Regions from separate parts of the Pseudomonas baetica genome, predicted to be linked through region 1. Evidence: predicted binding sites of a transcription regulator. Region 1 holds the regulator's gene; each other region holds the start of a gene.
The links. The regulator FliA, encoded in region 1, starts transcription of late flagellar genes. The targets are predictions, from matches to a motif close to CTAAAGTTTNNNNNNNNNNNGCCGNTAA.
Positions count from the first base shown of each region.

Region 1 (7,562 bases):
CAGGGCGCACAAGCCGGCGGATTCTGGCTTGGCTGTAGGCAATGGCGCAAGGATGTGTAGCCTCGAAGGCGTGTCTGGAGGTGTCTTTTAAACACTAGCGTTTAAGAGGCGCCGTGATTCCTGGTCGGTCCCTTGCTGTCGTTGATGGCCTCTTCGCGAGCAAGCCCGCTCCCACAGGGGATCTGTGTGATACACCCAATCTGTATTCGCTGAAGATCCGGTGTGGGAGCGGGCTTGCTCGCGATAGCGTCAGTCCAGGCAGCGAAATTTTCCCGATAAACCCCTCTGTTTTGATCATTGGCAAAAGTTGGAAGGCTTCTTGCAGTAGCCGCCGTGAGCCCGCTCTGGGCGTCAAAAGTTTGCTTTAAAGGAACGGGGAAAACCGGTGGATCGCTCTCAGTTACTCAGCACTGCTCGCTCGAACGTTGCCGACCTCAGTCGAGGCAATCTGGGTGTGCCGTTGTTGCTGCTGGTCATGTTGGCAATGATGATGTTGCCGATCCCGCCGTTCCTGCTGGACGTGTTCTTCACCTTCAACATTGCCTTGTCCATCGTCGTGTTGCTGGTGTGCGTTTACGCCTTGCGGCCACTGGATTTTGCGGTGTTCCCGACCATTTTGCTGGTGGCGACGCTGATGCGCCTGGCGCTCAACGTGGCGTCAACGCGGGTGGTGATGCTCCATGGTCAGGACGGCCACGCCGCCGCCGGTAAGGTGATTCAGGCCTTCGGTGAAGTGGTGATCGGCGGTAACTACGTGGTCGGTATCGTGGTATTCGCGATCCTGATGATCATCAACTTCGTCGTGGTGACCAAGGGTGCCGGGCGGATTTCCGAGGTGAGCGCGCGTTTCACCCTCGACGCGATGCCTGGCAAACAAATGGCGATCGACGCCGACCTCAACGCCGGTCTGATCGACCAGAATCAGGCCAAGTCGCGCCGTCAGGAAGTCGCCCAAGAGGCCGAGTTCTACGGTTCGATGGACGGTGCCAGCAAGTTCGTACGCGGTGACGCCATCGCCGGCCTGCTGATTCTGTTCATCAACCTCATCGGCGGCATGGCCGTCGGTATCTTCCAGCACAACATGACTTTTGCCGACGCTGGCAAGGTTTACGCCTTGCTGACCATCGGTGACGGTTTGGTGGCGCAATTGCCATCACTGTTGTTATCAACAGCAGCAGCGATCATGGTGACCCGTGCTTCCGGTTCGGAAGACATGGGCAAGCAGATCAACCGCCAGATGTTTGCCTCGCCAAAAGCTTTGGCGGTGGCCGCAGGTTTGATGGCGGTCATGGGCCTGGTACCGGGCATGCCGCACTTCTCGTTCCTGAGCATGGCTGCGCTGGCTGCTGGCGGCGCATACCTGTTCTGGAAAAAGCAAAACGTGGCCAAAGTCGTCGCGCTGGAAGAGGTCAAGCGTCAGCAGGAACTGCTGCCATCGCCGGCCCGCGCCATGGAAACCAAGGAGCTTGGCTGGGATGACGTGACCCCGATCGACATGATCGGCCTGGAAGTCGGTTATCGCCTGATTCCGCTGGTGGACCGCAACCAGGGCGGGCAATTGCTGGCGCGGATCAAGGGTGTGCGCAAGAAGCTTTCGCAGGATCTGGGCTTCCTCATGCCGACGGTGCACATTCGTGACAACCTCGATCTGGCGCCGAGCGCTTATCGTCTGACCCTGATGGGCGTGATCCTCGCTGAAGCGGAAATTTACCCGGATCGCGAACTGGCGATCAACCCGGGGCAGGTGTACGGCACGCTTAACGGCATCAACGCCAAAGATCCGGCTTTCGGTCTGGAAGCGGTGTGGATCGAAATCAGCCAGCGTGCCCAGGCACAATCGCTCGGCTACACCGTGGTGGACGCGAGCACCGTGGTCGCGACCCACTTGAACCAGATTCTGTACAAACACTCCAGCGAGCTGATCGGCCACGAGGAAGTGCAGCAACTCATGCAATTGCTGGCCAAAAGCTCGCCGAAACTGGCCGAAGAGCTGGTGCCGGGTGTGGTTTCGCTGTCGCAACTGCTCAAAGTGCTGCAAGCGCTACTGGCCGAGCACGTACCGGTCCGTGATATCCGCAGTATTGCCGAAGCCATCGCCAACAACGCTGCGAAGAGTCAAGATACCGCCGCGTTGGTGGCGGCGGTGCGGGTTGGCGTATCGCGCGCCATCGTCCAAAGCATTGTAGGCACTGAGTCCGAGCTGCCTGTGATCACCTTGGAGCCAAGGTTGGAACAAATATTGCTCAATAGTCTGCAGAAGGCAGGACAAGGCTCGGAAGAGGGCGTTCTGCTGGAGCCAAGCATGGCCGAGAAGCTGCAACGTTCGCTGATTGAAGCGGCGCAGCGTCAGGAAATGCAAGGTCAGCCGGTGATCCTCTTGGTAGCCGGCCCGATCCGCGCGATGCTCTCGCGCTTTGGCCGCCTGGCAGTCCCTGGACTGCACGTGCTGGCCTACCAGGAAATACCGGACAACAAGCAAGTGACCATCGTTGCGACAGTAGGGCCCAACGGCTGAGGTAGTGGTTTATGCAAGTTAAGCGTTTCTTTGCCGCCGATATGCGTCAGGCCATGAAGCTGGTTCGTGATGAGCTGGGCGCTGATGCCGCCATCATTGGCAATCGCCGCATTGCCGGCGGTGTCGAGTTGACGGCGGCACTGGATTACAAATTGTCGGCGCTGGCGCCACGGGTTCCGAACATGGAGCTCGAAGACGAGCTGCGCAAGACGCAGTCGCGCATCGTCACCGCCCAGGCCGAATTGAGCATGCGGGGTGAGGCCGACGGCAACACCAATCGCCAGTTGTTCGCCGGGCTGCCGTTGACGGCCGGCCTGCCGCTGACCGCTGCCGAACCGTTGAGCGAGCCGACTTACGCCGCCCCGGCACGTCCGGCGCCAGCACCTGCGCAGTCGTCTGGCGGTGTTGACCCGCGTGCGCTGGATTCGATGCGTTTCGAATTGAACAGTCTGCGCGAGCTGATGGAAGTGCAGCTCGGCACTCTCGCCTGGAATCAGCTGCAAGGCAGCCGTCCGGCGCAAGCCAACCTGTATCGTCGTCTGCAACGTATCGGCCTGTCCGGCCCTTTGTCGCGCGACCTGCTGGCGATGATCACCGATATTGAAGAACCTCGTCAGGCCTGGCGCATGCTGCTGGCGCACCTGGCGCGGATGATTGCCGTACCGGAAGTCGAGCCGCTGGAAGAGGGCGGTGTGATTGCGATGGTCGGCCCTGCCGGCATGGGCAAGACCACTACGCTGGCCAAGCTTGCTGCCCGCTACGTGCTCAAGTACGGCGCGCAGAATGTCGCGCTGGTGAGCATGGACAGTTTCCGCATCGGTGCTCAGGAACAACTGAAAACCCTGGGGCGGATTCTCAACGTACCGGTAACGCACGTCGACCCGGGCCAGTCGCTGGTCCAGGCGCTGGACCCACTGCTGCGCAAACGCGTGGTGCTGATCGATACCGCCGGCCTGCAAGCCAGCGATCCGGCCCTGCGCATGCAGCTGGAAAGTCTGGCCGGTCGTGGTATTCGTTCAAAAAATTATCTCGTGCTGGCAACCACCAGCCAGAAACAGGTTCTAACCGCCGCTTATCACAGTTACAAGCGTTGCGGGCTTGCCGGGTGCATCCTGACTAAACTGGATGAAACGGCCAGCCTTGGCGAAGTGTTAAGCCTGGCGATCAGTCATGAATTGCCGGTCGCGTACCTGACCGATGGCCCACGGATTCCGGATGATCTGCATCTGCCGCGCCGTCATCAACTGGTCAGCCGCGCCGTCAGCGTGCAAATGCAGGAAGAACCCAGCGAAGAAGCCATGGCTGACATGTTCGCTGATATCTATCACAGCCCGACCAAGCAGGTTGGCTGAGGTATTCATGAACAGTTTTTGTACCTACATCGATGGTCTGCCACGCATTGTTCCGGTTGTGAACGCGCAGCCAGTAATGTGGCCTCCGTCTATGCAAGACAAGGTAAAGAAATAACATGGGCAGCATGCATCCCGTACAGGTGATCGCAGTGACCGGCGGCAAAGGTGGCGTCGGCAAGACTAACGTGTCAGTGAACTTGTCTCTGGCGCTGGCAGAGCTTGGCCGTCGGGTCATGCTGCTGGACGCTGACCTGGGGCTGGCGAACGTTGACGTTCTGCTGGGGCTGACACCCAAACGCACACTGGCCGACGTCATCGAAGGCCGTTGCGAGCTGCGCGACGTTTTGTTGCAAGGCCCCGGCGGGATTCGCATCGTGCCGGCCGCTTCCGGCACCCAGAGCATGGTTCACCTGAGCCCGGCGCAACATGCCGGTCTGATTCAGGCCTTCAGTGACATCGGCGACAATCTCGACGTGCTGGTGATCGACACCGCTGCGGGTATTGGTGACTCGGTAGTCAGTTTCGTTCGCGCCGCCCAGGAAGTGTTGCTGGTGGTCTGCGATGAGCCGACCTCGATCACTGACGCCTACGCACTGATCAAATTGCTCAATCGCGATTACGGCATGAACCGCTTCCGCGTTCTGGCCAACATGGCGCAGAGCCCGCAGGAAGGTCGCAACCTGTTCGCCAAGTTGACCAAGGTCACGGATCGCTTCCTTGATGTGGCCCTACAATACGTCGGCGCCGTGCCGTACGACGAAAGCGTGCGCAAGGCCGTGCAGAAGCAGCGCGCCGTCTATGAAGCCTTTCCGCGTTCCAAGTGCGCGCTGGCGTTCAAGGCGATCGCGCAGAAGGTCGATACCTGGCCGCTGCCGGCGAACCCGCGCGGGCACCTCGAGTTTTTCGTCGAGCGCCTCGTGCAACAGACCGCAGGACCCGTCCTATGACAACCAGTGGCTACAACCTCTACAAGAAGTCGGCCCGTGATGCGCAATACGAGCTGGTCGAGCGTTACGCGCCACTGGTCAAACGCATTGCTTACCACTTGCTGGCGCGTCTGCCGGCCAGTGTCCAGGTCGAAGACCTGATCCAGGCCGGGATGATCGGCCTGCTCGAAGTCTCGACCAAATACGACGCCAGTAAAGGCGCCAGTTTCGAAACGTACGCGGGCATTCGAATCCGCGGCGCGATGCTCGACGAAGTGCGCAAAGGGGACTGGGCGCCACGCTCGGTTCACCGCAATACCCGTATGGTCAGCGACGCAATTCGCGCAATTGAAGCTAAAACCGGCCGTGATGCTAAAGATCACGAAGTTGCGGCCGAACTCCAATTGAGTCTCGACGATTACTACGGGATTTTGAATGACACCCTGGGCAGCCGCTTGTTCAGTTTCGACGACCTCTTGCAGGACGGCGAACACGAAGGGCTGCACGAGGATGGCGCCAGTGCTCATCTTGAGCCGTCACGCGATCTGGAAGATGAACGCTTCCAGGCGGCGCTGGCGGACGCGATTGCCAATTTGCCGGAGCGTGAGCGACTGGTGTTGGCGCTGTACTACGACGAAGAGCTGAACCTCAAGGAGATCGGTGAAGTCCTTGGCGTCAGTGAATCGCGGGTCAGCCAGTTACACAGCCAGTGCGCGGCCCGTTTGCGGGGGCGTTTGGGGGAGTGGCGAGCGCGCTGAAGGCAGTGTGGGGACACTGCGAACGAGGCTGGTGCGGTGATGAACGGCACCGGTCTTGCTCTGTTGTGCTCCAGACAGTCTTCGAGTGCTGCGCCGATTGATTGAAGTGGCGCGCCCAGGTGCTGGGCGCGTTTAAGACTGCTTGGAGGTCGAATTGAACAAAGACATGAAAATCCTCATCGTTGATGACTTCTCAACGATGCGGCGGATCATCAAGAACCTGCTGCGCGATCTTGGGTTCACCAACACCGTCGAGGCCGACGATGGCATTACTGCCATTCCGGTACTCAACAGCGGAAGCATCGACTTTCTGGTAACGGACTGGAACATGCCGGGCATGACCGGTATCGACTTGCTGCGTCACGTGCGTGCCGATGAAAAACTCAAGCATCTGCCCGTGCTGATGGTGACCGCTGAAGCCAAGCGCGAGCAAATCATCGAGGCCGCTCAGGCCGGTGTGAACGGCTACGTGGTCAAACCTTTCACGGCTCAGGCGTTGAAAGACAAAATCGAGAAGATTTTCGAACGCATCGGCTGATGACGCGCGGGGGAGCTATGGAGCATAACGAATCTTCACAGGGCGATTTCGAATCGACCCTGAAAAAACACGCGGTCGAACTGGTCGAGAGCCTTGAAAAAGGCAGGTTCGGCGACGCTGTGCAACTGATCCATGAGCTCAATCAGACCCGTGACCGCGGCCTGTATCAGGAAGTGGGCAAGCTCACACGCGAACTGCACAGTGCGATCGTCAACTTCCAGATCGATCCGCACATGCCGCAGGCCGAGGAAGTGTCGCAAATCACCGACGCCACCGAACGCCTGGGCTATGTGGTCAAGCTGACAGAGGCCGCGGCCAACCGCACCATGGATCTGGTGGAAAGCGCCACACCGGTGGTCAATGGCCTGGCTGATGAAGCCCAGGCCTTGAGTACCGACTGGGGTCGTTTCATGCGTCGTGAAGTCGGGGCTGAAGAGTTCCGCGAACTGGCGCGCCGGGTCGACGGTTTTCTGTCGCGCAGCAGCACGGACAACCGTGCGGTGTCGAGCAATCTGAACGACATCCTGCTGGCTCAGGATTATCAGGACCTGACCGGTCAAGTGATCAAGCGCGTGACCCAACTGGTCACCGAAGTTGAAAGCAATTTGCTCAAACTCGTGCTCATGGCCAGTCAGGTGGACCGCTTTGCGGGCATCGAACATGACCGTGCGGCGATGCTTGCAGAAAAAGATCCACAAAAACATCTCTCGCAGGGTGAAGGTCCGCAGATTCATGCCGATAAACGAGAAGACGTTGTGTCCGGTCAGGACGATGTGGACGATTTGCTATCCAGCCTTGGATTTTGAGTTTAGGTTTTTAGACCTGTAGGAGCACCCCATTAATGAGCTTCGGCGCCGATGAAGAGATCCTTCAGGATTTCCTGGTTGAGGCCGGCGAGATTCTTGAGCAACTGTCCGAACAACTGGTCGAGCTGGAAAGCCGTCCGGATGATGCAGATCTGCTCAACGCAATTTTTCGCGGTTTCCACACTGTAAAAGGGGGCGCCGGCTTCCTTCAGCTCAATGAGCTGGTGGAGTGCTGTCACATCGCCGAAAACGTGTTCGACATCCTGCGCAAGGGTGAGCGTCGCGTTGATGCAGAACTGATGGACGTTGTCCTCGAAGCACTGGACGCGGTGAACAGCATGTTCAGCGAAGTCCGTGAGCGTGCACCGATCACGGCTGCGACGCCGGAGCTGCTGGCTGCGCTGGCACGTCTGGCCGAGCCGCAAACGGCGGATGAAGCCCCGGCTTCGCCAGTGGCCGAGATGATCGAAGAGCTGGTCGCCGAAGGCGATTCGGGCGACATCACCGATAACGAATTCGAACAACTGCTGGACTCGCTGAACGCCGTCAAGGCCGAAGCCGAAGCCCCGGCCGCGGCCCCTGCACAAACGGCCGCTGAAGCTGCGAGCGATGAAATCACCGATGCCGAGTTCGAGTCATTGCTCGATCAGTTGCACGGCAAGGGCCA
Region 1 is NZ_PHHE01000001.1:568,947-576,508, forward strand. It holds gene flhA (flagellar biosynthesis protein FlhA) at 386-2,515, shown strand; gene flhF (flagellar biosynthesis GTPase FlhF) at 2,527-3,867, shown strand; gene fleN (flagellar synthesis regulator FleN) at 3,984-4,814, shown strand; gene fliA (RNA polymerase sigma factor FliA) at 4,811-5,551, shown strand; gene ATI02_RS02570 (chemotaxis response regulator CheY) at 5,718-6,089, shown strand; gene ATI02_RS02575 (protein phosphatase CheZ) at 6,107-6,895, shown strand; gene ATI02_RS02580 (chemotaxis protein CheA) at 6,931-7,562, shown strand, end outside.

Region 2 (7,562 bases), 1.3 Mb from region 1:
CGGCAGCGAACGCGCCGACGGCGGCCACGGTGCCAGTGAGGGTATCTTTTTTGTAGACTTGAGTGCCGTTGTTGGACACCACCAGACCTGTGGAGCTTTGGTTCGCAGCAGCAGCGGCGTTAGCTACACGACCACCCGATACAGCAATTGCCAGGTTGTTTTTCTGTTGGTTGAAGTTGCCAGCACTGTTGTTCACACCAATGTTGCCGGAACCGCCGTTACCCACGTTGTTGAGGTTGGCGTTGTTGGTTGTCGAGTAGTTGGCAACCGCGTTGTTGTTGTTGACCTGGGTGGCGCTGGAAACGGCCACGGCAGTGCCGAAGATGAAACTTTCATCGGCAGTAGCCAGTGCAGCAGCGTTGTCTTGTTGGTTGCCATCGCCGGCGGTGTTGTTCATGCCGACGTTGCCGTTGGTGCCGTTTGCCGAGTCTCTGACGCTGGCATCATTTTTGGTGCCTTGGTTGCCGACCAGGTTGCCATCGCTGTTTTGGGTGTCGAGTACAGCAGCGCCGGCGCCAGCGCCGATTTGCAGCAGTTGTTCTAAAGTTGGCCCTTTCGGCCCGTGATTATTGCCGTGCCCATTACCATGATCGTCATCACGACCGCCTGCCTGTGCTGCGATTGCCATCACTGCTGCAAGTGCGAAAACCAGTGGTTTGAGAGCCATTGTAGGTTTCATGGTGTTTCTCCGTGCTTATTAGTTGGTTAAGTGTTGGTACTTTCTAATTGCACTGCTTTTTATTTGGGTCAGTCTGCGACCCGGATGCTCAGGGTGTTAGCCATTCGGTTCCCCACCCCGGCACTCTGGTTCACCTGGATTACCCCGCGGCTGCCGGTGAAGGCCTGATCACTTGTCGTGACCTGGCGACTGCCGGGTGAGGTACCAGTTGCTCCTGAGCTCGGTAACAACGCCACGTTCTGTTGCGAAAGGGCGCTATCGTCAACGCTCTGCGGGGCAGCACTGATGCTGACGCGCGTCACGTTGGCCATCTGGTTGTTGGCCCCGGCGCCCTGGTTCACGCCCAGGATCCCGTTGCCGTTGCTGAAAGAGTTGCCGCCAATGGTTGCGCTGGCATTGGTCGCCGCACTGGCGGGTGTATCGAGGTGCTGCCGGACGTTGGTCGTGGCGCTGGCCGAAGTGCCGATGGCAATGGCCTTGGTGTTGGCCTGTTGCATCTGGTCACCGGCGGCCTGGTTGACGTTGTAGTTGCCGCGGTACTGGATGCCGGTGTCCTGAATGTTCGCGTTGTTAACCGAGTTGGAGTCGGCCATCGCGTTGGCGCAGCCGAGAAGGGCGAGCAGCACAAGGGTGCGATTCATCTTATTGGCCTCCAGCCATGCGGGTCAGCGGAGCAAGGCCGGAGCTCATTGCGCGATTGACCGTGTTGGAGATTGAACTGCCAGCACCGCCGCCGTGACCGCCGTTCATGCCGGGCAGGCCATTGGGATTGGTCAGAGTGTTCATGCCGGGCATGTTCGCCGTCGGGGTGGTGATGTTGCCGCGAATCGAAGAGCCACTGGCAACACTGGCAAACTCACCGTCATTGAGTTCGGTACTGCCCATCGCCTGGTTAATGCGAGCGGAAGGGTTGGCATTGACTGTGGTCGGATAGGGGTCTTTGCCGCCGCTGCGACCGATAGGGATCGGCTGAACATCGCGATTGAGCACGATCACGCCATTGCCTTCGGCCTGAACGTTAGAAGTGATGAATGCGCTGGCTGCTGATCCAATCAGCAGTAGGCAGGTCAAACTTTTATTGAAGTTCCCCACGGCGGCAATTCCTTCTTCAGCGGGCTGCAACTTGTCAGCGTTGGAAAGGAGAGAGCGAAAGCCGTGCCGCTTTTGAGTTTTTCAGTTATTTCAATGGCTTGCCTGATCGAGACGGCAGACTGACCAACATGCTGTTTCAACCTTGAAACACACCGCGTTCCGGCGACGTGTCTATTGGCTGAGCAAAGCTCTGGAACAAGGGTTTGCGGGGATGTGTTTCATCAGCGTAACAAGGCGCATGACAAAGCCATGAAGGCCGCTGAAACGGCCACTTTGCACGCGCACGAGTGTTTCAGGAATGGACACTTTGCCCCCATTACAGGGGGAAATGGTGGGGCGGATGACCCAAAAAGCAGGGTCACTCGTGCAACAAGCGCTCGACCTCTGCAAAGGCTTGCGCCTGTCGCTCGGCCCAACTGCCCTGAATTATCCGGACGGGCTGGCGGTGTTGCGCCAACCAGGCGGCAGTGGCGTTAAAAAAGCTCAAACGCTCTTGCAGATCCGGTTGGCAGCGCTGGCCGTCATCGGTCCAGTCGATCTGCTCGGGGGAAAGTAAAAGGTGCAGGTCGTAATGCCGGGCCAGCAATTGCGGCTCCAGCCACGCCGGGCAATCGCCAAACAGGGCCTGGCTCCAGAGCATGTTGCTGAGCAAATGGGTGTCGAGAATCAGCAGGGGTGGCCGTTGCGCCCGCGCCTGATCCTCCCACTGCAATTGGCCGCGAGCGATCTCGGGAATGTCGGCCAGACAGGTATCGCGCGGATTCTGCTCGATAAAAAAGCGCACATATTCGTCCACCCGCAAGCCGCCGAACCGTTGCTGAAGGCCCGCCGCCAGCCAGCTCTTGCCGGTCGACTCCGGACCGGTCAGAACCACGACCTTCATGTGCGCAGCGCCGGGTCGGCGCGCCATTCGCGCCAGCCTTGAATGGCAATCAGGGTAAACAACGCGTACAGGGCTGCGGTGAGGTACAGGCCCTTGTAAAGGAACAGGCCGACGAAAATCACGTCGAGCACGAACCACAACGCCCAGCATTGCAGGCGCTTTTGCGCCATCCATAATTGCGCGACCAGGCTAAACCCGGTCAGCGCCGCATCCAGCCACGGTTGCGCGGCGTCAGTCCAATGCGCCATGGCTGCCCCCAGCAACAGGCTGCCGACGGCACCGCCAGCCAAACCGAGCCCTACCGATTGCCGATCAAGGCGGGTAACGGCGCGGCCGTCATGCATCGTCCCGGCACGGGTCCATTGCCACCAGCCGTAAACCTGCAGCGCGGCGTAGATCACTTGCAGCAACATGTCCGAGTACAGCTTCACTTCAAAGAAGATCCAGCTATAAAGCAGCACCATGACCAGCCCGATCGGCCAGCACCACGGATTCTGTTTGACCGTCAGCCAGACGGCGATCACGCCGAGGGCGGCGGCAAACAGTTCAAGCCCGGACATGGGGGTTCCTTGGGGGGAGTGAAAGAAGGGGGCGGATTGTACTGCATTGGCCAGAACACAGAAGAACCCTGTGGGAGCGAGCCTGCTCGCGAAGGCGCTGTGTCAGCAAAGGAAGCATTAACTGACATGACGCTTTCGCGAGCAGGCTCGCTCCCACAGTTTTTGGGTTAGACGCGGAACTGGCGCAGGAGGGCGTTGAGTTGTTCGCTCAGTTGGCCAAGTTTCAGGCTGGCCGCACTCGATTGCTCCGCCGCAATGGCCGTGCTGTGCGAGAGCCCGGCCGCTTGCGTGACGTTCTGGTTGATGTCCTCGACCACATGCGCCTGTTGCAGCGTGGCGCTGGCAATCGAGGCATTCAGACCATTGAGATTACGTAACGCCTGACCGATCGCATTCAGGCTGGCACCCGCGAGCCCGGCCTGTTCGATGGTCAGTTGTGAGGCTTTGCTGCTGTCGCCGATCACCTTGACCGCCGCTTCGGAGTGGTTTTGCAGGCGCTCGATCATCGTCTGGATCTCCGCGGTCGACTTTTGCGTACGCTGCGCGAGCAAACGCACCTCATCCGCGACCACGGCAAAGCCGCGACCCTGTTCGCCGGCCCGCGCCGCCTCAATGGCCGCGTTGAGCGCCAGCAGGTTGGTCTGCTCGGCAATCGAGCGGATCACTTCCAGCACGCTGCCGATCTGAGTGCTTTCGGCTGCCAGGGTGCGAATCACTTCCACCGCTTGATCAATGGTCCCGGACAACTTGTCGATCTGTTGCAGACTGCCGTCTATATTGATCTGGCCCTGTTGGGCCTGGGCTTCGGCGTCGCGCATTTCTGCCGCCGCATGCTCGGCGTTCTTCGCCACGTCCTGAACGCCGTAGGTCACCTCGTTGATCGCGGTGGCCACCAGTTCCATCTGCTGCGATTGTTGCTGGCTGCGTTGCTGGGCCTGCGAGGCATCGTTACCCAGTTCGCTGGACGACTGGCCAAGTGCGCTGGCCGACACCTGCAAGTCGCCGATCACCCGGCGCAACTTGGCGGTGAACGCGTTGAAGTGATGGGCAAGCTCAGTGACTTCATCTTTGCCGTGGGTATCGAGGCTGCGGGTCAGGTCGCTTTCGCCGCTGGCAATATTGGCCATGGCGTTCACGGTTTCCTGCAACGGGCGCACGATGCTGCGGGCGATCAGGATCACCAGCAACGCCATGATCACGGCAATCACCAAGCCTATGACCGTCGCCTTGATCACCTGACTCTTGAATTCGGCCTGCACATCATCGACGTACACCCCGGAGCCGAGCACCCAGCCCCACGGCTCGAACAGCTTGACGTAGGAGGTCTTGGCCACCGGCTCACTGGCACCCGGTTTTGGCCAGCGGTAATCGACCATGCCGGCGCCTTTGGACCTGGCAATGGCAACCATCTCGTTGAACACCGCAAAACCATCCGGGTCGCGGATCGCCGAGAGGTTCTGGCCTTCGAGTTTGGGATTGGTCGGGTGCATGACCATCACGGGCGTGAGGTCGTTGATCCAGAAATAGTCGCTCTGGTCATAGCGCAGGCCACGGATGGCGGTGAGCGCCTGTTTCTGCGCGGCTTCTTTAGTCAGAGCACCAGTGGCTTCCAGTTCGTGGTAATAGCTCAACAAACCGCTGGCGGTCTGCACCACATGCTGGGTTTTCTGGGCCTTGGCGTGATACAGTTCATCGTGAATCTGCTTGAGCATCAACACGCCCAAGGTCAGCAACATGACCACTGCCACAATCAAGATGAGCCACAAGCGTCGGCTGATCGACACACTGCGCAAGCTGTTCATAACGCTGTCACTCCGGATTTTTTTCTTGTAATAAATCAACGCCAGCATCCAATCACGTTTTCAGTGATCGGGCATACGCGACCCAAGTCGTATAACGCCGCAGCACTATTGAGACTTGTCTGTTAGGATTTCGGCCCCGCGCGTGAAAACCTGAATCCAAGTTGATATTTCACGCAATTTTGACTGTTTCGTGTGGATCCTGTGCGCGGAATCGGTACAGCAAAACCAGCTACGCTGATCGCAGTGAACGTAAAAAATACTATCGGAGCATGCCCGGGTGCATCGCTCTTTGGGGGATTGATGGATCTTTGGATGGCCTTGCAGGCACTGATACTAGGAGTTGTAGAGGGGCTGACGGAGTTTTTGCCTATTTCCAGTACCGGACACCAGATCATCGTTGCCGACTTGCTCGACTTCGGCGGCGAGAGGGCCATGGCGTTCAACATCATCATCCAGCTCGGCGCGATTCTCGCGGTGGTCTGGGAGTTTCGTCGCAAGATTCTCGATGTGGTGGTCGGCTTGCCGACTCAGCCGAGCGCGCGGCGCTTTACCGCTAACCTGTTGATCGCGTTTCTGCCCGCGGTGGTGCTGGGCGTGATCTTTGCCGATCTGATTCATGAGTATCTGTTCAACCCGATCACCGTGGCGGCGGCTTTGGTGGTGGGTGGGGTCATCATGTTGTGGGCTGAAAAGCGTCAGCATGAAGTGCATGCGCAAACGGTCGATGAGATCACCTGGAAAGATGCCTTGAAGGTGGGTTTTGCCCAGTGTCTGGCCATGATCCCCGGCACTTCGCGTTCCGGCTCGACGATCATTGGCGGCCTGCTGTTCGGTCTGTCGCGTAAAACCGCTACCGAGTTTTCGTTCTTCCTCGCGATGCCGACCATGGTTGGCGCTGCGGTTTACTCGGGCTACAAATACCGCGATCTGTTTGTGCCAGCAGACTTTCCGGTGTTCGCCATCGGTTTCGTCACCGCCTTCATCTTTGCGATGATCGCAGTGCGCGGCCTGCTCAAGTTCATCGCCAGCCATAGCTATGCGGCGTTTGCCTGGTACCGGATCGTCTTCGGTCTGGTGATTCTGGCCACCTGGCAATTTGGCTGGGTGGACTGGTCGGCGGCCAAGCCATGAATGACTCCCGCGCACGCCGCCCTGAAGGTCGTCCGTCCGGTGGCAGCATTCAGAACCTGAAACTTAAACTGGTGGTGCTGCTGATCGTCTGCGCGCTGCCATTGTTCGGTTCGCTGTCGATGTGGCTGCGCGGGATTTCGCTGGTGCCGTTGGCCGCGTATGGAATCGTCAGCGTGCTGGCGTTTTTCATGTATTGGGCCGACAAGCGCAAGGCGCGCACCGATGCTTGGCGCACGCCGGAGAACATCCTCCACGCAGTGGAACTGGCCGGCGGCTGGCCGGGCGCGCTGATCGCTCAGCAAGTGTTCCGGCACAAGACGCGCAAGGTGTCGTTCCAGGTGTTGTTCTGGGTGATTGTCGTGTTGCATCAGGTGTTCTGGATCGACCAGATATTCCTCGGCTCGAACCTGTTATCCCTGTTTTAAGCCTTGCACTGAACAATGTGGGAGCGGGCTTGCTCGCGAATGCGGTGTGTCATTGAGCTTCAATACGACTGATCCACCGCCTTCGCGAGCAAGCCCGCTCCCACACAGTCAAAAGCTACAACAGCAGGCCGATTTGGGTTTTCTTGGGCAGCTTGCTCACCACCAACTGATGCGAGCGCTGCAGCAACCCCTGCAATTCTTCGGCACCCAGCGGATAGGGCGGATGCATGATGATCCACTGCGCCCGCGCCAGGTACGGCGCCGGGTGAATGCCCGGGCGGTCGCAATGGCCGAGAAACAGATCCTTGTCGACCTTGAACGCCAGCGAATCTCCCCGCAGCCCCTGCAAAGCAAACATCTTGTTGCCGGCAATCGAAAACACGCGCACGCCACCCCGCTTGTAGTCTTCGCGCGCACCGGGCAACGCCAGGCAGAACGCCGCAACGTCCGCTTCGCTCATCTTTCCCTTCATAACAAACGCTCCCCACACGCATTGAACGATTCGACCAGGTGATCGATCCACGCACGCACCGCCGGCATCACCCCGCGCCGATGCGGGTACACCGCTTGCAACCAGCCACCGGGCAACGACCACTCCGGCAGCAGTTGCACCAGTGTGCCGTTTAGCAGTTCTTCCTCGCAGTACATCATCGGCAGCAAGGTGAAGCCTTGGCCCGCCAGCACACAGGTCTTGCGCACAATAAAGTCATCAATGCCCAGCCGTGCTTCCATGTTCAACTCAAAACTTTCACCGTGTTGATCGAACAGGCGCAGATGAACCATGCGATCAGCCTCCAGCGCACCCAGTACCGGCAGGTTCTTCAGGTCTTGCGGATGGTTGATGGCCTGAGCTTGTGCAAACGCCGGGCTGGCCACCACGACCACTTGTGCCTGGCGCAGACGCCGGGTCACCAGCAGCGGATCCTCATCTCCGAGTTCGCGCACGCGCAGGGCGACATCGAAGCCTTCAGCCACCAGATCCACGCGCCG
Region 2 is NZ_PHHE01000001.1:1,836,854-1,844,415, forward strand. It holds gene ATI02_RS08420 (amyloid-like fimbrin subunit FapC) at 1-679, opposite strand, end outside; gene ATI02_RS08425 (fibril amyloid subunit FapB) at 748-1,320, opposite strand; gene ATI02_RS08430 (functional amyloid chaperone FapA) at 1,322-1,771, opposite strand; gene ATI02_RS08435 (ATP/GTP-binding protein) at 2,130-2,654, opposite strand; gene pnuC (nicotinamide riboside transporter PnuC) at 2,651-3,214, opposite strand; gene ATI02_RS08445 (methyl-accepting chemotaxis protein) at 3,382-5,016, opposite strand; gene ATI02_RS08450 (undecaprenyl-diphosphate phosphatase) at 5,317-6,147, shown strand; gene ATI02_RS08455 (DUF1294 domain-containing protein) at 6,144-6,572, shown strand; gene ATI02_RS08460 (MmcQ/YjbR family DNA-binding protein) at 6,688-7,044, opposite strand; gene ATI02_RS08465 (LysR substrate-binding domain-containing protein) at 7,041-7,562, opposite strand, start outside.
Region 2: a site for FliA is predicted at 5,144-5,171, ahead of ATI02_RS08445 (methyl-accepting chemotaxis protein). Genes of this name have one in related genera too.

Region 3 (7,562 bases), 2.3 Mb from region 1:
CGTTGTCGATATTGAGGGTGCGCGGCTGGTTGCTGTCGAGGAAGGAATAGAACCAGGCATCGGCCGGCTTGGCGCGACTGAGGGTGCGATCCAGGCCTTTTTCGGTGATGTAGTGATTGGATTCGGTGCCGATGATCAAAGCGGTAAATGCCTTGTGTTCGGCGCGGATGCCTTCCAGATACTGCGCGAAGGCCGCCGTTTTGCTGCTGTCTTCACCCGCTGCCAACCAGTCGCGCACCATGGAATTGCTGGCGATGTCTTTAGCGGCGGTGAGGGGTTGGACGAGGATGCGCTCAATGTCGTTGCGCGTCGCTTCAATGCTCGACGGCAGTGCTTGTTCGACCAGATAGCTCTGGGCGAGGCGGTTGACCACCAGGGTATAAATGCCAACCACGATCAGGATACTGACCAGCAGGGCCGTGCCCATGCTGAGAATCAGCTGCCATTGAATACTGCGTCGCCACAACTGCATGGAGCACCCCCAAAGAATAAGTGGCTGAAACAATGCAACAGCCGTGCCGATCGCATACAAAAATCAAAATAATTGTATACAATCAAACAAATACGCGCAGCTGAATCGATACACTGTTATTTCTAACAGTTGTTAGATTTCATGAGAAAGAAAACACTGCCGGTGGATATTCAATGAGTGACCACTCGATAAGTGCACAGGGGAAAACCCATGAAACTGAATGAAGGCGCAAATAAACAACCTGTTACTGAAGCCGAAATGTCCAAGTATCTCAAGCCGGGAGACGAAGTCTCATTTGGAGACGGGAGGGGCAACGCGAGAGTCATCTCAAAAACGCTGATCAGCGAGGGTGATGATTGGAAACTGCAGTTAATACTAATGGATTTAGCTGACGGCAAGCCCCGTCCGGTAGAGACGGCTCCATCAAGCCTGAGCGAAATCGCGAAATATTTAACAAAGGGCGACTTAGTGATCCATCCCTCCGGGACCGGGCGTGTTGCCTTCCTACTGTTCCAAGCGAACGACGAAGGTAAGTTTGATACGATAATTATGCTTGATGAGCAATAAAAGAACTGGGGCAGGATCGCTGATTTTCTGGGGGGAGAAACCCTCCCCCTGATTTCCATTGCGCGTTCGCGCCTCTGCCAGATCAGTTTGTTATCAACGCTTTTTCAACCCTGACCCATTGTTTTGGCAATGACATCTACCGTGGCGCTGACTTGCTCTTGGTAACGGTCGAGTTCTTCCTGATGCTGCTTCTTCATTTCGATCTGCTGCGAGCACAGATTCATTGCCGCCAGCACAAGCAGGCGGTCACCGATCAGCGTCGGGTATTTCCTTTTGGTGTCCGCCAACGCGGCCTTGAGCATCAAAGCGGCGTCCAGCAGGGTCTGTTCTTCCCCGGCCGGTGCCTTGATCGAATAGTCCTCCCCAAGAATGGAGACAACTTTTACCCCTGCTGTGTGGTGGTTCATGCGCTGACAGGACCTGCGTTGACGCGATCAACCAGGGCTTGAATGCGTGCTGCAGTGGCGCCGTGCTTCTCTTCCTGCTCCATCAGGCTCAGTTGCAGGCTTTCGTTTTCATCCTTGGCCTGGGCCAGTTCCGTGGACAGAGTCTGGTTGGTTTGCGCAAGGCTCTGGTTCTGTTGCACCAGATCGCTGACGAGCTGTTCCAATTGGCTGAGGGATGCTTCCAACATTTTTGATCTTCCAAGCGTTTTTCAAAGGGCGCGTACGATAAAGAAAAGTCACCACGGATGCCAGGGTTAAACCGGCGCAAGGCCTTGATTTTCCTGGTGGGCGAACGTTCTCACGAGTTTAAAAGACTGTCATCTGCCGATCTGGTTCCTGCACTTCGTCGCCCCGGGGGCGCTGCGACAAAGACGCACACGCGCTCAAGAGTTAAGCCGTATGACCGATAAGTCATCCATACAGTAGTCTCAGCCCGCATGGATGCGGCCCTTTCTTGGTATCCGCACCATGTCCCTTCGCAATATGAACATCGCCCCCCGGGCGTTTACCGGCTTCGCCCTGATCGGCGGCCTGATGCTGATTCTCGGCGTATTCGCCTTGAACCAGATGAGCAAAATTCGCGGCGCCGCAGAGCTCATCACCACCAGCAGCGTGCCAAGCATCAAGAGCCTTGATGAATTCACTCAGCTGACGTTACGTCTGCGCGTGTTGTCGTATCGTTTGCTGGTCAACCGCGAACCGGACTTGCAACAGAAGACCATCGAGTTGCTGGACATGCGTAATCAGCAGATCAGCGCAGCCCAGAGAGAATACGAGCCGGTGATTGCCAGCCCGCAGGAACGCGCGGAATACGATCAATATGTGCAGTTGCTGGGCCAGTACCGCCAGATCGAAGACCGGATGAAAACCCTGTCGCGCAACAATCAGGTGGATGGACTGCGCAACCTGATCAACACCGAGTTGCTGGACAACTCCGAAGCGATGAATACCGTACTCAATAGCTTGATGCAGCTCAACGGGCGTCAGATCAGCGAAACCAATCAAAAAGCCGCTGAACAGTACTCATCGGCGTTCGACCTGGTGGTCACTCTGCTAGTGATCGCCACCGGCCTGACCTTTCTGTTCGCCTGGCTGCTGACCACCAGCATCACACGGCCGATTGCCAAGGCACTGGATGCCGCTGAAACCATTGCCGAGGGCAACCTGACACAGTCGATCCACGTCGACGGCTCCGACGAAGCCGGGCGCCTGCTGGCGGCCATGGCCAAGATGCAATCGAAGCTGCGCGATACCTTGCAGCGGATCTCCGGTTCGGCCACGCAGCTTGCATCGGCTGCGGAAGAACTCAACAGCGTCACCGACGAAAGCGCCCGTGGCCTGACTCAGCAAAACAACGAAATCGAACAGGCTGCTACCGCCGTCAACGAAATGACCAGCGCGGTGGAAGAAGTGGCGCGCAACGCGGTGAGCACTTCGGAAGCTTCGAAGAACGCCACCACCTCTGCCGGCGACGGCCGTGACCTCGTGCAGGAAACCGTCAGCGCCATTGAACGCATGAGTGCCGATGTGCAGAGCACAGCAAGCCTGATCGGCGATCTGGCCAACGAATCCCGCGACATCGGCAAGGTGCTGGACGTGATCCGTGGTCTGGCTGACCAGACCAACCTGCTGGCCCTGAACGCTGCAATCGAAGCTGCGCGTGCCGGTGAAGCGGGTCGTGGTTTTGCGGTGGTGGCTGACGAAGTTCGTGCCCTAGCGCACCGTACCCAGCAGTCGACCAGCGAAATCGAACGGATGATCGGCAGCATTCAGAGCGGCACTGAACACGCTGTGGATTCGATGCGTAACAGCACCGAGCGCGCCGAATCGACTTTGAACATTGCCCGTGGCGCCGGCATGTCGCTGGACACCATCAACACCGCCATCGTCGAGATCAACGAGCGCAACCTAGTGATCGCCAGCGCCGCCGAAGAACAAGCGCAAGTGGCGCGGGAAGTGGATCGCAATCTGGTGAACATCCGCGATCTGTCGGTGCAGTCGGCGACCGGGGCGAATCAGACCAGTGCGGCGAGCAACGAACTGTCGCGATTGGCGCTGGATCTGAACAATATGGTTGGGCGGTTCAGCCTCTAAACCTGCCTGCTCTGCTGTCGATCGTTCCCATGCTCTGCGTGGGAATGCAGCCGGGGACGCTCCGCGTCCCAAGCGGACGCAGAGCGTCCATTGAGGCATTCCCACGCAGAGCGTGGGAACGATCAACGGCCCCAGCGCAAAAAGCTTTTTGACAGCATCACATTTCAACAGGTTAGAATCGCTGGCACGCAGACTGCATGGTCAGTTTGTGCCCGTCTTTACGCTTCTGGAGTACTGCCTTTGAATGCGACGACCATCAACAGCCTGTTCTTGATCGGCGCGTTGCTGGTAGGCGCAAGCATTCTTGTCAGCTCTCTGTCTTCCCGTCTCGGCATCCCGATTCTGGTCATCATTCTCGCGGTCGGCATGGCGGCCGGGGTCGATGGCGGCGGGATTATTTTCGATAATTACCCGACGGCCTATCTGGTCGGCAACCTCGCCCTGGCGGTGATTCTGCTCGACGGCGGCTTGCGCACGCGGGTTTCCAGTTTCCGCGTGGCGTTGTGGCCGGCGTTGTCGCTGGCCACGGTCGGGGTGTTGATCACCACCGGGCTGACCGGCATGGCGGCGGCGTGGCTGTTCGATCTGAACTTGATTCAAGGTCTGCTGATCGGCGCCATCGTCGGTTCGACCGACGCCGCAGCGGTGTTTTCGCTGCTCGGCGGCAAGGGCCTGAACGAACGGGTGACCGCCACCCTGGAAATCGAATCCGGCAGCAACGATCCGATGGCGGTGTTTCTCACCGTCACCCTGATCGACATGCTCGCCAGCGGCCAGACCGGCCTGCACTGGAGCCTGCTGACCCACTTGATCCGCGAGTTCGGTATCGGTGGCGTCATTGGTCTGGGCGGTGGCTGGCTGATGCTGCAGCTGGTCAACCGGATCAACCTCGCCGCCGGCCTGTATCCGATTCTGGTGATCGCCGGTGGTCTGGTGGTGTTCGCCCTGACCAACGCCTTGCACGGCAGCGGCTTCCTCGCGGTGTACCTTTGCGGTCTGGTGATCGGCAACCGCCCGGTGCGCAGCCGCCACGGCATTCTGCACATGCTCGATGGCATGGCGTGGCTGGCGCAGATCGGCATGTTCCTGGTACTGGGGCTGCTGGTCACGCCGCACGATCTGTTGCCAATCGCCCTGCCAGCCCTCGGCCTTGCGCTGTGGATGATTCTGTTCGCGCGGCCGCTGTCAGTGGTCGTTGGCCTGCTGCCGTTCAAGGCCTTCCATGGTCGCGAGAAAGCCTTTATTTCCTGGGTTGGCCTGCGTGGCGCGGTACCGATCATTCTCGCGGTGTTCCCGTTGATGGCGGGGCTGCCGAATGCGCAGCTGTACTTCAACCTCGCGTTCTTTATCGTGCTGGTGTCTCTGCTGGTGCAGGGCACGAGCCTGCCGTGGGTGGCCAAACTGCTGAAGGTGACGGTACCGCCGGAGCCCGCGCCGATTTCCCGATCCGCACTGGAAGTGCACATCACCAGCGAGTGGGAGCTGTTCGTTTACAAGCTCGGCGCCGAGAAATGGTGCATCGGTTCGCCCCTGCGCGAGCTGAAAATGCCCGAAGGTACACGGATCGCCGCGCTGTTTCGTGGCCAGCAACTGCTCCATCCGTCGGGTAGTACGGTGCTGGAGGTCGATGATTTGCTGTGTGTCATCGGCCATGAACACAACTTGCCGGCTCTCGGGAAACTGTTCAGCCAGGCGCCGCAACGCGGCCTCGATCTGCGTTTCTTCGGCGACTTCGTGCTCGAAGGAGACGCCCAGCTTAAAGCGGTGGCAGCGCTTTATGGCTTGCCGGCCGAAGGCATCGACCCAGACATGACCCTCGGCACCTTCATTGCCCATAAAGTCGGCGGTGCGCCGATCGTCGGTGACCAGGTGGAGTGGAACAACACCCACTGGACAGTTGCAGTCATGGACGGGAACAAGATCGGCAAAGTGGGCGTCAGATTCCCCGAAGGAAGTCGCCCGGGCCCCGGGCTCTTCCTCTAAACTGCGTCCACTATCACTTGCTCGACCGGTCTCTATGCCTACCCTGCGCTCCTTTTTCGCCGCGGCCCTGTTGGGCCTTAGTCTTACTGTCGGCCCGCTTTATGCCGCCGAACCACCGTCCAGCGAAGCCGTGCAGGCCAGTCTGGACAAGCTCGCCGACAGTAAGCTGCCGGACGCTGACAAAAAGACCCTGCAAACCATCCTGCAGAGCACGCTGACTCAACTCAATAATCAGCGTGATTACGAACAGAAGTTGATCGATCTCAAGCAGCAACTGGCCACCGCGCCGAAGCAGACCATCGAAAACACCCGCGAACTGACGCGCCTGAAGGCGACTGCAGTGGTGCCAGTGGCGCAGCGCTTTCCGAAGGAGTCGATCCAGCAACTGGAGCAGATTCTGACGGATCGCTCGACCCAGCAAAGTGATCTGCAAAAGGCCCTGGCCGACGCCAACAGCCTGATCATTACCGCCCAGACCCGGCCCGAGCGCGCCCAGGCGGAAATCTCCACGAGCCAGACGCGCATCCAGCAGATCAACAACATCCTCAAGTCCGGCAAGGACGCGGGAAAAACCATCACCGCCGAGCAACGCGACCAGTTGAACGCGGAACTGTCGGCACTGAATGCGTTGATCCCATTGCGCCGTCAGGAACTGGCCGGCAACAGCCAGTTGCAAGACTTGGGCAACGCCCAGCATGACCTGCTCTCGGAGAAATCCGAGCGCCTCGATCGCGAAATTCAGGAACTGCAAACGCTGATCAACCAGAAGCGTCTGGCACAATCGCAGGAAACCGTCACCCAGCAGTCAATCGAAGCGCAGAAGGCCGGCAGCAGCAGCTTGCTTGCTATCGAAAGCACGGCCAACCTCAAGCTGTCGGACTATCTGCTCAAAAGCACCGACCGCCTCAACGAAGTCACCCAGCAGAATCTGCAAACCAAACAGCAACTCGACACCCTGACCCAAAGCGACTCGGCTCTGGACGAGCAGATCAGCGTGCTCAAGGGCAGCCTGCTGCTGTCGAAGATTCTCTATAAACAGAAACAGGCCCTGCCACGGCTCAAGGTCGACCGCGACCTGGCGGATCAGATCGCCGACATTCGTCTGTGGCAATTTGACGTCAGCCAGCAGCGTGAACAACTGAGCAATCCGGCGGCCTACGTCGACAACCTGCTGTCCGCTCAGCCACCGGAACAAGTCACCCCGCAACTGCGCAAAAGCCTGCTGGATCTGGCCAACACCCGCGCCGACTTGCTGGAGCGTCTGAATCGCGAGTTGAGCGCGATGCTCAACGAATCGATCACCCTGCAACTCAATCAAAAGCAACTGTTGAGCACCGCGCAAAGCCTGCGCGCGACCCTCGATGAGCAGATGTTCTGGATCCCGAGCAACAAGCCGCTGGATCTGGAATGGATGCGCGGCGTGCCGGAGCGTCTCAAACGTCAGGTCGACACCCTGCCATGGGCTTCGAGCCTGAGCGAACTGACCGACGGTTTGACCCAGCGACCGCTGCTGTTCCTGCCGCTGGCACTGCTGATCGGCGCACTGCTGTGGCGGCGTAAAAGTCTCTACGGTCGCCTGAACAAGGTTCACCAGGACATCGGCCATTTCAAACGCGACAGTCAGTGGCACACCCCGCAGGCGATTCTGATCAACATTCTGCTGGCGATGCCGGTGGCGCTCGGTCTGGGCCTGTGTGGTCTGGCCTTGCAGATCGACGCCCGCGGCCAGAACGCCAACATGGGCGCGGCGCTCCTGCAAATGGGGCAGGCGTGGCTGGTGTTCTACACCGCCTACCGGATTCTCGCGCCGGGTGGCGTCGCCGAACTGCATTTCCGCTGGGAAAAACCCCAGGTCGAATTCCTTCAAGGCTGGGTACGCCGACTCGGGCTGGTGGTCATGGCACTGGTCGCCGTAGTGGCGGTCGCCGAACTGCAACCGGCGGCACTCGCCGACGATGTGCTCGGTATGCCGGTGGTGCTGACCTGCTACGCGTTAATGG
Region 3 is NZ_PHHE01000001.1:2,893,602-2,901,163, forward strand. It holds partial or broken gene ATI02_RS33285 (HAMP domain-containing protein) at 1-472, opposite strand, end outside; gene ATI02_RS13060 (hypothetical protein) at 683-1,039, shown strand; gene ATI02_RS13065 (cell division protein ZapA) at 1,144-1,446, opposite strand; gene ATI02_RS13070 (hypothetical protein) at 1,443-1,673, opposite strand; gene ATI02_RS13075 (methyl-accepting chemotaxis protein) at 1,954-3,579, shown strand; gene ATI02_RS13080 (potassium/proton antiporter) at 3,820-5,562, shown strand; gene mscK (mechanosensitive channel MscK) at 5,597-7,562, shown strand, end outside.
Region 3: a site for FliA is predicted at 1,868-1,895, ahead of ATI02_RS13075 (methyl-accepting chemotaxis protein). Genes of this name have one in related genera too.

Region 4 (7,562 bases), 5.5 Mb from region 1:
CTGGCGATGATCCGATCCTTTTCCTTGCAGTACTGCCGACCGTACAGTGAGGTGCACCCGAAAACGTGGGCAACTGCTCCGCTCAGGTTCCGCTCCCACGTCGGCAGGCGCTCGACCCGGGAGAATTGCGACTCGACTTCGCCGACGTCGCTCAAATTCACATCCATTTCGGTCAGCCGATACTCGCGCATCAGCGCCTGGGCCTGCCGAAGCGCCGTCGCCGCCTCGTTCTCGTTGGCGCTCTGGGCCAGTGCAAGGCACTGCTTGATCTTGCGGATCGCGCGCTCGAGTTTCTTTTCGTCGATCTGTTGTGCGGACATAGGGGATCCTCGCTGATGGCGTTTTGATTCGGCATAATCGCTTGACGGATCAAACGGGATATTTGCATGAAGCAGGATTGGGTTATCTGGACTGGGTGTGGATTATTATTTTGCGCTGGAGCAATTTGGGGTGGGGGGCGGCTTGATATTGCGTTTTTTAAAGTCGCAAATATTCACGATTTATTTGAAATATTCTCGTCGCTTGCTACGGTAGCAGCGGTTTTCCTTGCTTTTTCTGGTGTTAATGCCTGGCGCCAACAGCTTGGTGCGCAATCGGATCACGCTCTAGCGCAACGTGTTGCGATTGCAGCACTTAAATATAAAGAAATATCTCGGTCAGCATATGACGACGCACTATTTTCTGTGACGCAGTTTCGGTACGGATTGGAGAGCGTGCCGGAATCTGTTCTTGATAGATACATTGCGGGCATGGAGGATAATTTAAAGGCAAATAAAAACTCCAAGGCTGAGTTCTGTGCAGTGTTGCTAGAGTCCCGAGCACTTTGGGGGGCTGGCTTTTCAGAGAAGTACGATGAGCTTCTGGCTTTAACGGATGATTTTTACGGCTGTATTCAGGTATTTATAAAGTGGGCCAGACTCGATCCAAACGATAGCTTTATCCAAGCATTTCAATCTGCAATGCAAAGGCACTATGACTACTTTGAAAGGCAAGAGTGGCTTATACCAATTGCCGAAAAACTACCAAAATTTGATGAGCTGACTCGATCAGCAGATGCGGAACTTAGGGAGAAACTATTCGGATCCAGTTAGCATCTCCTCGCCGGCTGGCGTGATTCGTAAAAGTGGGGTAAACAACGTTGAAACTTTTGGAGCTTGAGAATGGAAAACCTGAAGGCCTTTTTCACGTTCGTACTGTGTGCCAGCTCAGTCATCTCATGTGCGCTTTGGGTGCGCTCCGCAACAGTAAAAGCTCCGTATGTGCCGAAGCGAGATGAAAGCGGAATGTGGGAGGCGAGTATTTCCGTTCAAACAGAAAGCGGTCATTTCGACGTGCTCGAAACCGCAGAGCTTCAAACAAAGTGGAATAAATGGGCTGCTGGATTTGCAGCGATTGCGGCGGTGAGCCAAGCGATCCTTGCCTACATCCCGGCGCCGTAGTCGAGACGCGGTTCAGGCGCGCCGGACTTTGAAATGGAGCATCGCTCTGATGCTGTGGCAGTAATCCTGAAGCCGCTCGTAGGCTTTGTATTTAGCCTGACCTCGAGTTGCTGCCCACACCTTGACCAGATCTTCGCGGGCTTCTCGGTTCCAGTCGAGATCGTCCCAGTCATGCTTGAAAGGCAGGACCAGCCATTCTTTCAGCGGCAGCGTCTCGGCCATTTCGCCGTACTGCATTTCGTGGGTGGGATGGTGGTTTCTGATCCGCTTCTTCGGATCTTCGTCCAGCACCACGCCGATGTAATGACCGCGATCTGCCAGGATGACGCCGGGCTTGCCGTAGGCGATGACGCGGCGGCCGATTTCGGCGGGCACCTGATAGTGCTGCCGGACGTATGCGCAGTTGTGGCTCATGGATTATCTCCAGTCAGGCGCCGCCCTTCGGTTACCGATGGTGGCAATATGAAATTGAATAGGGTATCTATGATTTCTTTGGGAGCGGAATGGGCATGGAAGTGAAGCTTGATGAATTTATCACAGCGTTTTTTGCGAACGCGGATTGGACTAGTATTGTTTTGGCTGCCAGCCTTGCGGGGTTTAGTGTTTACAGATATTTCTCTATAAAGAAGGATGAATTTGAAGCCCGGGAGTTCGAAAATTACCACCGCATGGTTCAGAGCCTAGTTAGAGGTCCCGACGAGGATCGAAAACCATATATCGACGCTCAAATTGCGGTGATTTTTGAGCTCAGATTCATGAAGAAGTATCACTCCGTGACACTCAGGATACTTGAGCGTTCTCTGCCTGGATGGAGGGCGAGCAAAACGTCATTCGTCGACAGTGTTGCAAACGAAGCGCAGATGACAATTGACTATATAGTTCGCAAAAGAGGAGGGGCGATCAAGAACTGTTAACTTCTTTTTCCGAATAGAGAGACATTCGAACTGACTAACTCTCTTCGGCGTCGAGCCGTAATGCTTGGCGCTGGCCATGGCTGTAGAGTTGATGCGCCACGTTTTCGTCAATGACGATTTCGTGGCGCGGATAACGCAAGAACTCGATCAGCTCGTCGTCGCCCATCAAGTCCATCTTCATGATGGCGATCTGCAAGACTTCGCTGATGATCGACACCTGGCCGCGCAGCCGAATACGCTCCATGGCCTGCTCGATGCCTGGCCTGACCTTGTGCCGCAATTCCTTCTCGGCGACCGCCAGCCGCTTCTGCGCAGCCTTGGCCGATCGTTCCTGAACAGTCTTCGCCATGGCCTACCTCTTCAATTCCGCTGGCCGGTAAGTCCAGCCAGGTCTGTCGTTTGCGATGTTGCACCTGCCGGGTGATACGCCTCATGAATCGACAAACTTGAACTTGTTCTCGCTGGCGATCAGCGCAACCCGCTTGACGTGCATATGCAGGGCCTTGGCTGTCTCGCGGATGGTTTTACCAGCTTCGGCCAGCTCGCGCACCTTTGGGGCGATCTTGTTGCGCTCGACACGCAGGCGGTCGTGGTGCGGGGTGGAAGCCAACTTCGGATCGCCGCTGAATCCGATGGGGATTTGCTGAGCCTTGCCGCCGCCGCTGAAGAACTGATCCAGCTGCTCGTTCAGATTTGCGACGATGCAGTCGCGGGGATTGGGTTGTGGTAGGCCGATCAATGCACACCCTCCGCCAGGCGATTGGCCTGCTTCTCGAATGCGATCGCCATGTTCAGTGCTACCTGATAGTTGAAGCGGAAAGCCTTTGTCTTGCCGGTGACCAGGTCAACGATGTGGTAGGCATTGCCGACCGACTTCACCTGGAAGCGCACTTTCTTATCCGACGCTGCCAGACCAGCAAGGCGGGCGAATTCTCCACGGGCTGCGTGGGTGCGAATCAACAAGGCGTCGAGAACTTCCCGGCGCTGCTGCATCAGAGGGTGCATTTCGACCTGAGCAATTTCTGTTGCGTGCTTCATGGTTGATTACCTATCGGTTGTCATCCCAAGCAGCCCTCGCGAGAAGGCTGCTCAGTGATGCTTTCCGTTTCTCGCTGCACTTCGACGCCGGAGTCCTCGCTCTGCCCGCTGCCGCTACTGGCGTCACATCGGGTGGCTGTGCAACTTTGCGTGCTCTCATGAGGGAGCCCGGCCAGTTCCAGAGCTGGCATGGGGATCGAAATTTGTGTTTCGCGCTGTTCCCGTTGCCGGGGATCGATCCGCGAAGATTCCAGATTGTGAAAGAGCGGCGCGGCTTTCGCTGCTGGGCCGTTGTTGTCCGGCTTGGGGAATAAAAGTAGCAGTGCTGCTTTTTAAGGTAAATAGCGCTGCTAATAATATTTTCTGCGCGCGTAAAAAAACCCGCACTGGGCGGGTTTCTTGCGGAAATTGTTTAGCTAACGGTTAAAGCGCTCAACCAACGAATACTGCGTAGACGCTGTCTTGGTCAACTCCTTGTTTAGGTTTGCCGATTCGTGTGCTTGCCCGGAAGTTTGGTCGGCTAAGTGGGCGATCGTTGTGATGTTGCGACTGATTTCCTCGGCCACGGCGCTTTGCTCTTCCGTGGCAGCAGCAATCTGCGTGGTCATGTCCGTGATATTGGAGACCGCCTCGCTGATACCCACCAAGGCTTTGTCCGCCTCAAGTACCCAAGAAACGCCTTCTTGGGCTTGGCGGTGACCGCTTTCCATTGTTTGTACCGCGTTGTTGGACGAAGTCTGTAGCTTGGTTATCAGATCATGGATCTGAGTAGTCGATTGCGAAGTGCGCTGGGCTAATTGGCGAACCTCATCAGCTACTACCGCGAAGCCTCGGCCCATGTCGCCAGCGCGCGCAGCCTCGATTGCGGCATTCAGCGCCAATAGATTGGTTTGATCGGCGATGCCTTTGATTACGTCGACGACTGTGCCTATTTCGCTACTGTCCTTGGCCAACTGTGCGACCGTCAGGCTTGTTTCGCCAACAACAGCAGAGAGCCGCTCGATAGCCTCACGGGTATCCCGAGCCACATCACGACCTCGACTGGTCAGCTGGTTGGCTTGTTGGGTAGCATCAGCCGTCCTCTGGACGTGGCTGGCAACTTCCTGGGTGGTTGCAGCCATCTGATTGACCGCGGCAGAGACTTGCTCTGTTTCTACACGCTGGCGATCCAGGCCTTTCGAGCTGACCGCGGCAAGCACGTCGGATTGCTCCGCCAGCGTACTGAGTTGTTCGGCCGTGTCTTGCAGGCGTGTCAGACAAGTTTTCAGGCGCGAAGTCTGACTGACGAAGGCTGTCTCCAAACGGGCTTCTGGCCCGCTTGCATCGCTGTACATCTGAGCGATCAATGCGTCGGAGGTGGAGGGTTCGGCCATCTGCAAGAGCCGCAGAGTTCCTCGAGTCTGCCAGCGCGAAGAGAGCAACCCGATCGGCAATGCTGTGCCTATAGCCATGGCTGTAGCTATAGGTGCGCTGAGGAACAAACCGAATGAGGAGCCTGCCAAACCAATGGCTATATACGGCAGGCATTTCGTTAGAGCGGGTAGCCAGCGGTCCTGAAGAGGGATTGCCGACTTTCCCTGACTGATGCGCTTATATAGGGATTCAGCGCGGCGTATCTGATCAGTAGTTGGTTTCACTCTGACTGATTCAAAGCCCACCACCTGGCAGCCTTCAAATATTGGGGTGACGTAGGCGTTGACCCAGTAATGATCTCCATTTCTGGAGCGGTTCTTAACGATGCCCATCCATGGCCTGCCTTGCTTAAGGGCAGTCCACATATGGGCAAAGACAGCAGGGGGGACGTCAGGATGACGGACGATATTTTGAGGAGCACCAATTAGATCGGCTTTATCAAAACCGCTGATCTCTACAAAGGCGTCATTGCAGTACGTAATGACTCCTCGAGCATCTGTCGTCGAGATGAGCTTTTGCTGAGGTGCGAGTGAAATCTCACGCTGTGTTACGGGCTGATTGTTTCTCATTCCGATGACTCCATGGTTCCTTAGGAAGTCATCGGCCAAAGCGGAAATAAGGTGAGCGTATTTTAGAAAAAATCTTTTAATAACAATGAGTTGCATTTAATTCGTTCGGTATTTTGGATCCAAGTTTCTACCGTAGATATGCTTTTGATTTTGATCGGGAAAAGACCTCCGTTGCCTAGGTGAAATTGGCAAATCACCAGGTATCCGCCACAAGTGACGATCGAAAACGGTATGCGCCGGCCGCCCGGTTCAAATTACGTGAAGAGACCGAAATCCGTGTGGGCGTTGAGCAGTAGTGTGACGGACTGCTGGGTGTAGTGGTCTAATGAAACCGGACACCCATTTAGGCGAGAATGCTCGCCAGATAGAGGTGTCTGATGACCAAACAACGTCGTTCTTTTTCCGCTGAATTCAAACGCGAGGCCGCAGGCCTCGTGCTCGATCAAGGCTATAGCCATATCGAAGCCAGCCGCTCGCTTGGTGTGGTTGAGTCCGCGTTGCGCCGCTGGGTTAATCAGCTTCAGCAGGAGCGCACTGGCGTTACTCCGCAGAGTAAAGCGCTGACGCCAGAGCAACAGAAAATCCAGGAATTGGAAGCTCGAATCGCTCGACTTGAGCGGGAGAAATCCATTTTAAAAAAGGCTACCGCGCTCTTGATGTCGGAAGAGCACGAGCGCACGCGCTGATTGATCAACTGAGCCCCCAAGAGCCGGTTGATTGGCTTTGCGCAGTCTTTGACGTCACTCGTTCGTGTTACTACGCCCATCGTCTCAGGCGCCGAACTCCAGACGTTGAGCGGCTTCGGTTGCGCAGCCGGGTTAACGAACTGTTTACGCAAAGTCGAAGCGCCGCCGGTAGCCGCAGCATCGTGTCGATGATGCAGGAAGACGGCGAGCAAATTGGGCGGTTCAAGGTGCGAGGCCTGATGCGGGAACTGGAGTTGGTCAGTAAACAACCTGGATCACATGCCTACAAACAAGCGACGGTTGAGCGGCCTGACATTCCGAACATATTGAATCGAGAGTTTGATGTGCCGGCGCCGAATCAGGTCTGGTGTGGCGACATCACCTACATCTGGGCTCAAGGGAAATGGCATTACCTGGCTGTCGTTATGGATCTTTACGCGCGCCGAGTGGTGGGCTGGGCGCTGTCGAACAAGCCGGATGCGGATCTGGTCATCAAGGCGTTGGACATGGCTTACGAACAGCGTGGCAGGCCTCAAGGGCTTCTGTTTCACTCGGATCAGGGCTCGCAATATGGCAGTCGCCAGTTTCGCCAACGGCTCTGGCGTTACCGCATGCGCCAAAGCATGAGCCGTCGTGGAAACTGCTGGGATAACGCGCCGATGGAGCGTGTGTTTCGCAGCTTGAAAACTGAATGGATACCGACCGTGGGCTACATGACAGCTCAAGAAGCGCACCGCGACATCAGTCATTACCTGATGCATCGGTACAACTGGATTAGACCGCACCAATTCAACAACGGACTGGCCCCAGCTCAGGCCGAGAAAAAACTTAACGTCGTGTCCGGGATTAGTTGACCACTACAAGGAGTGCTAACCACGAGCGTCTATTAGGAATAGCCGAGCACATCTTCCCTTGCCTTCCCCCCAAGAGGAGAGGTTAGCGCATGACAGTTAACCATCAAAACTCCTCGAGCCACGAACTTATCATCGCACAGCTCTGTGTTCAAAAAATCAGTTCGGGTGGTGGTTAGCGATGCGCTTCAGCGCCAGGTGTACTTTTCCGGCACCAGTTTCAAAAAGTCGAGGCGATTGCTTGGGCGAGCTGCATGTCGGTCATCAAAGGCGAGCCGTACGTTGAGCGGTAGTATCGAGACGCTTGCTCAAATTGAGCGCCGCGTATCTCGCCATCTGAGCCAATGAATGCAAGAGCATCAGCCTTCGCAGGCTTGAAGTTTCTTGTCGCCAACTCAGACAGTCCAGTGGTTCCTGACAGGAGTAATGTTGGAGCCATCGTTATCATCATCATCGAGTTTTCGTACGAGCCCTTATCTTCCGCAAGGACTTGGGTGCAAATCAGTGCGATAGCGATGATGCCGAAGGCTTTCCATGAGTCCATATTACAACCGCTTCCTTGCTGTCTAATGTGATGGCGCAAAGATAGCAGAGTGGTGCGCATTCGCGAACCAGCTGCCTAGTGCAAGGTGGGATCTATTACTGCTTGGAA
Region 4 is NZ_PHHE01000001.1:6,047,852-6,055,413, forward strand. It holds gene ATI02_RS28025 (DUF2786 domain-containing protein) at 1-320, opposite strand, end outside; gene ATI02_RS28030 (hypothetical protein) at 387-1,091, shown strand; gene ATI02_RS28035 (hypothetical protein) at 1,161-1,439, shown strand; gene ATI02_RS28040 (hypothetical protein) at 1,452-1,853, opposite strand; gene ATI02_RS28045 (hypothetical protein) at 1,949-2,353, shown strand; gene ATI02_RS28050 (hypothetical protein) at 2,388-2,702, opposite strand; gene ATI02_RS28055 (hypothetical protein) at 2,784-3,092, opposite strand; gene ATI02_RS28060 (hypothetical protein) at 3,089-3,391, opposite strand; gene ATI02_RS28065 (methyl-accepting chemotaxis protein) at 3,808-5,373, opposite strand; one part of gene ATI02_RS28070 (IS3 family transposase) at 5,751-6,006, shown strand; one part of gene ATI02_RS28070 (IS3 family transposase) at 6,006-6,913, shown strand; gene ATI02_RS28075 (DUF2388 domain-containing protein) at 7,131-7,514, opposite strand.
Region 4: a site for FliA is predicted at 5,402-5,429, ahead of ATI02_RS28065 (methyl-accepting chemotaxis protein). Genes of this name have one in related genera too.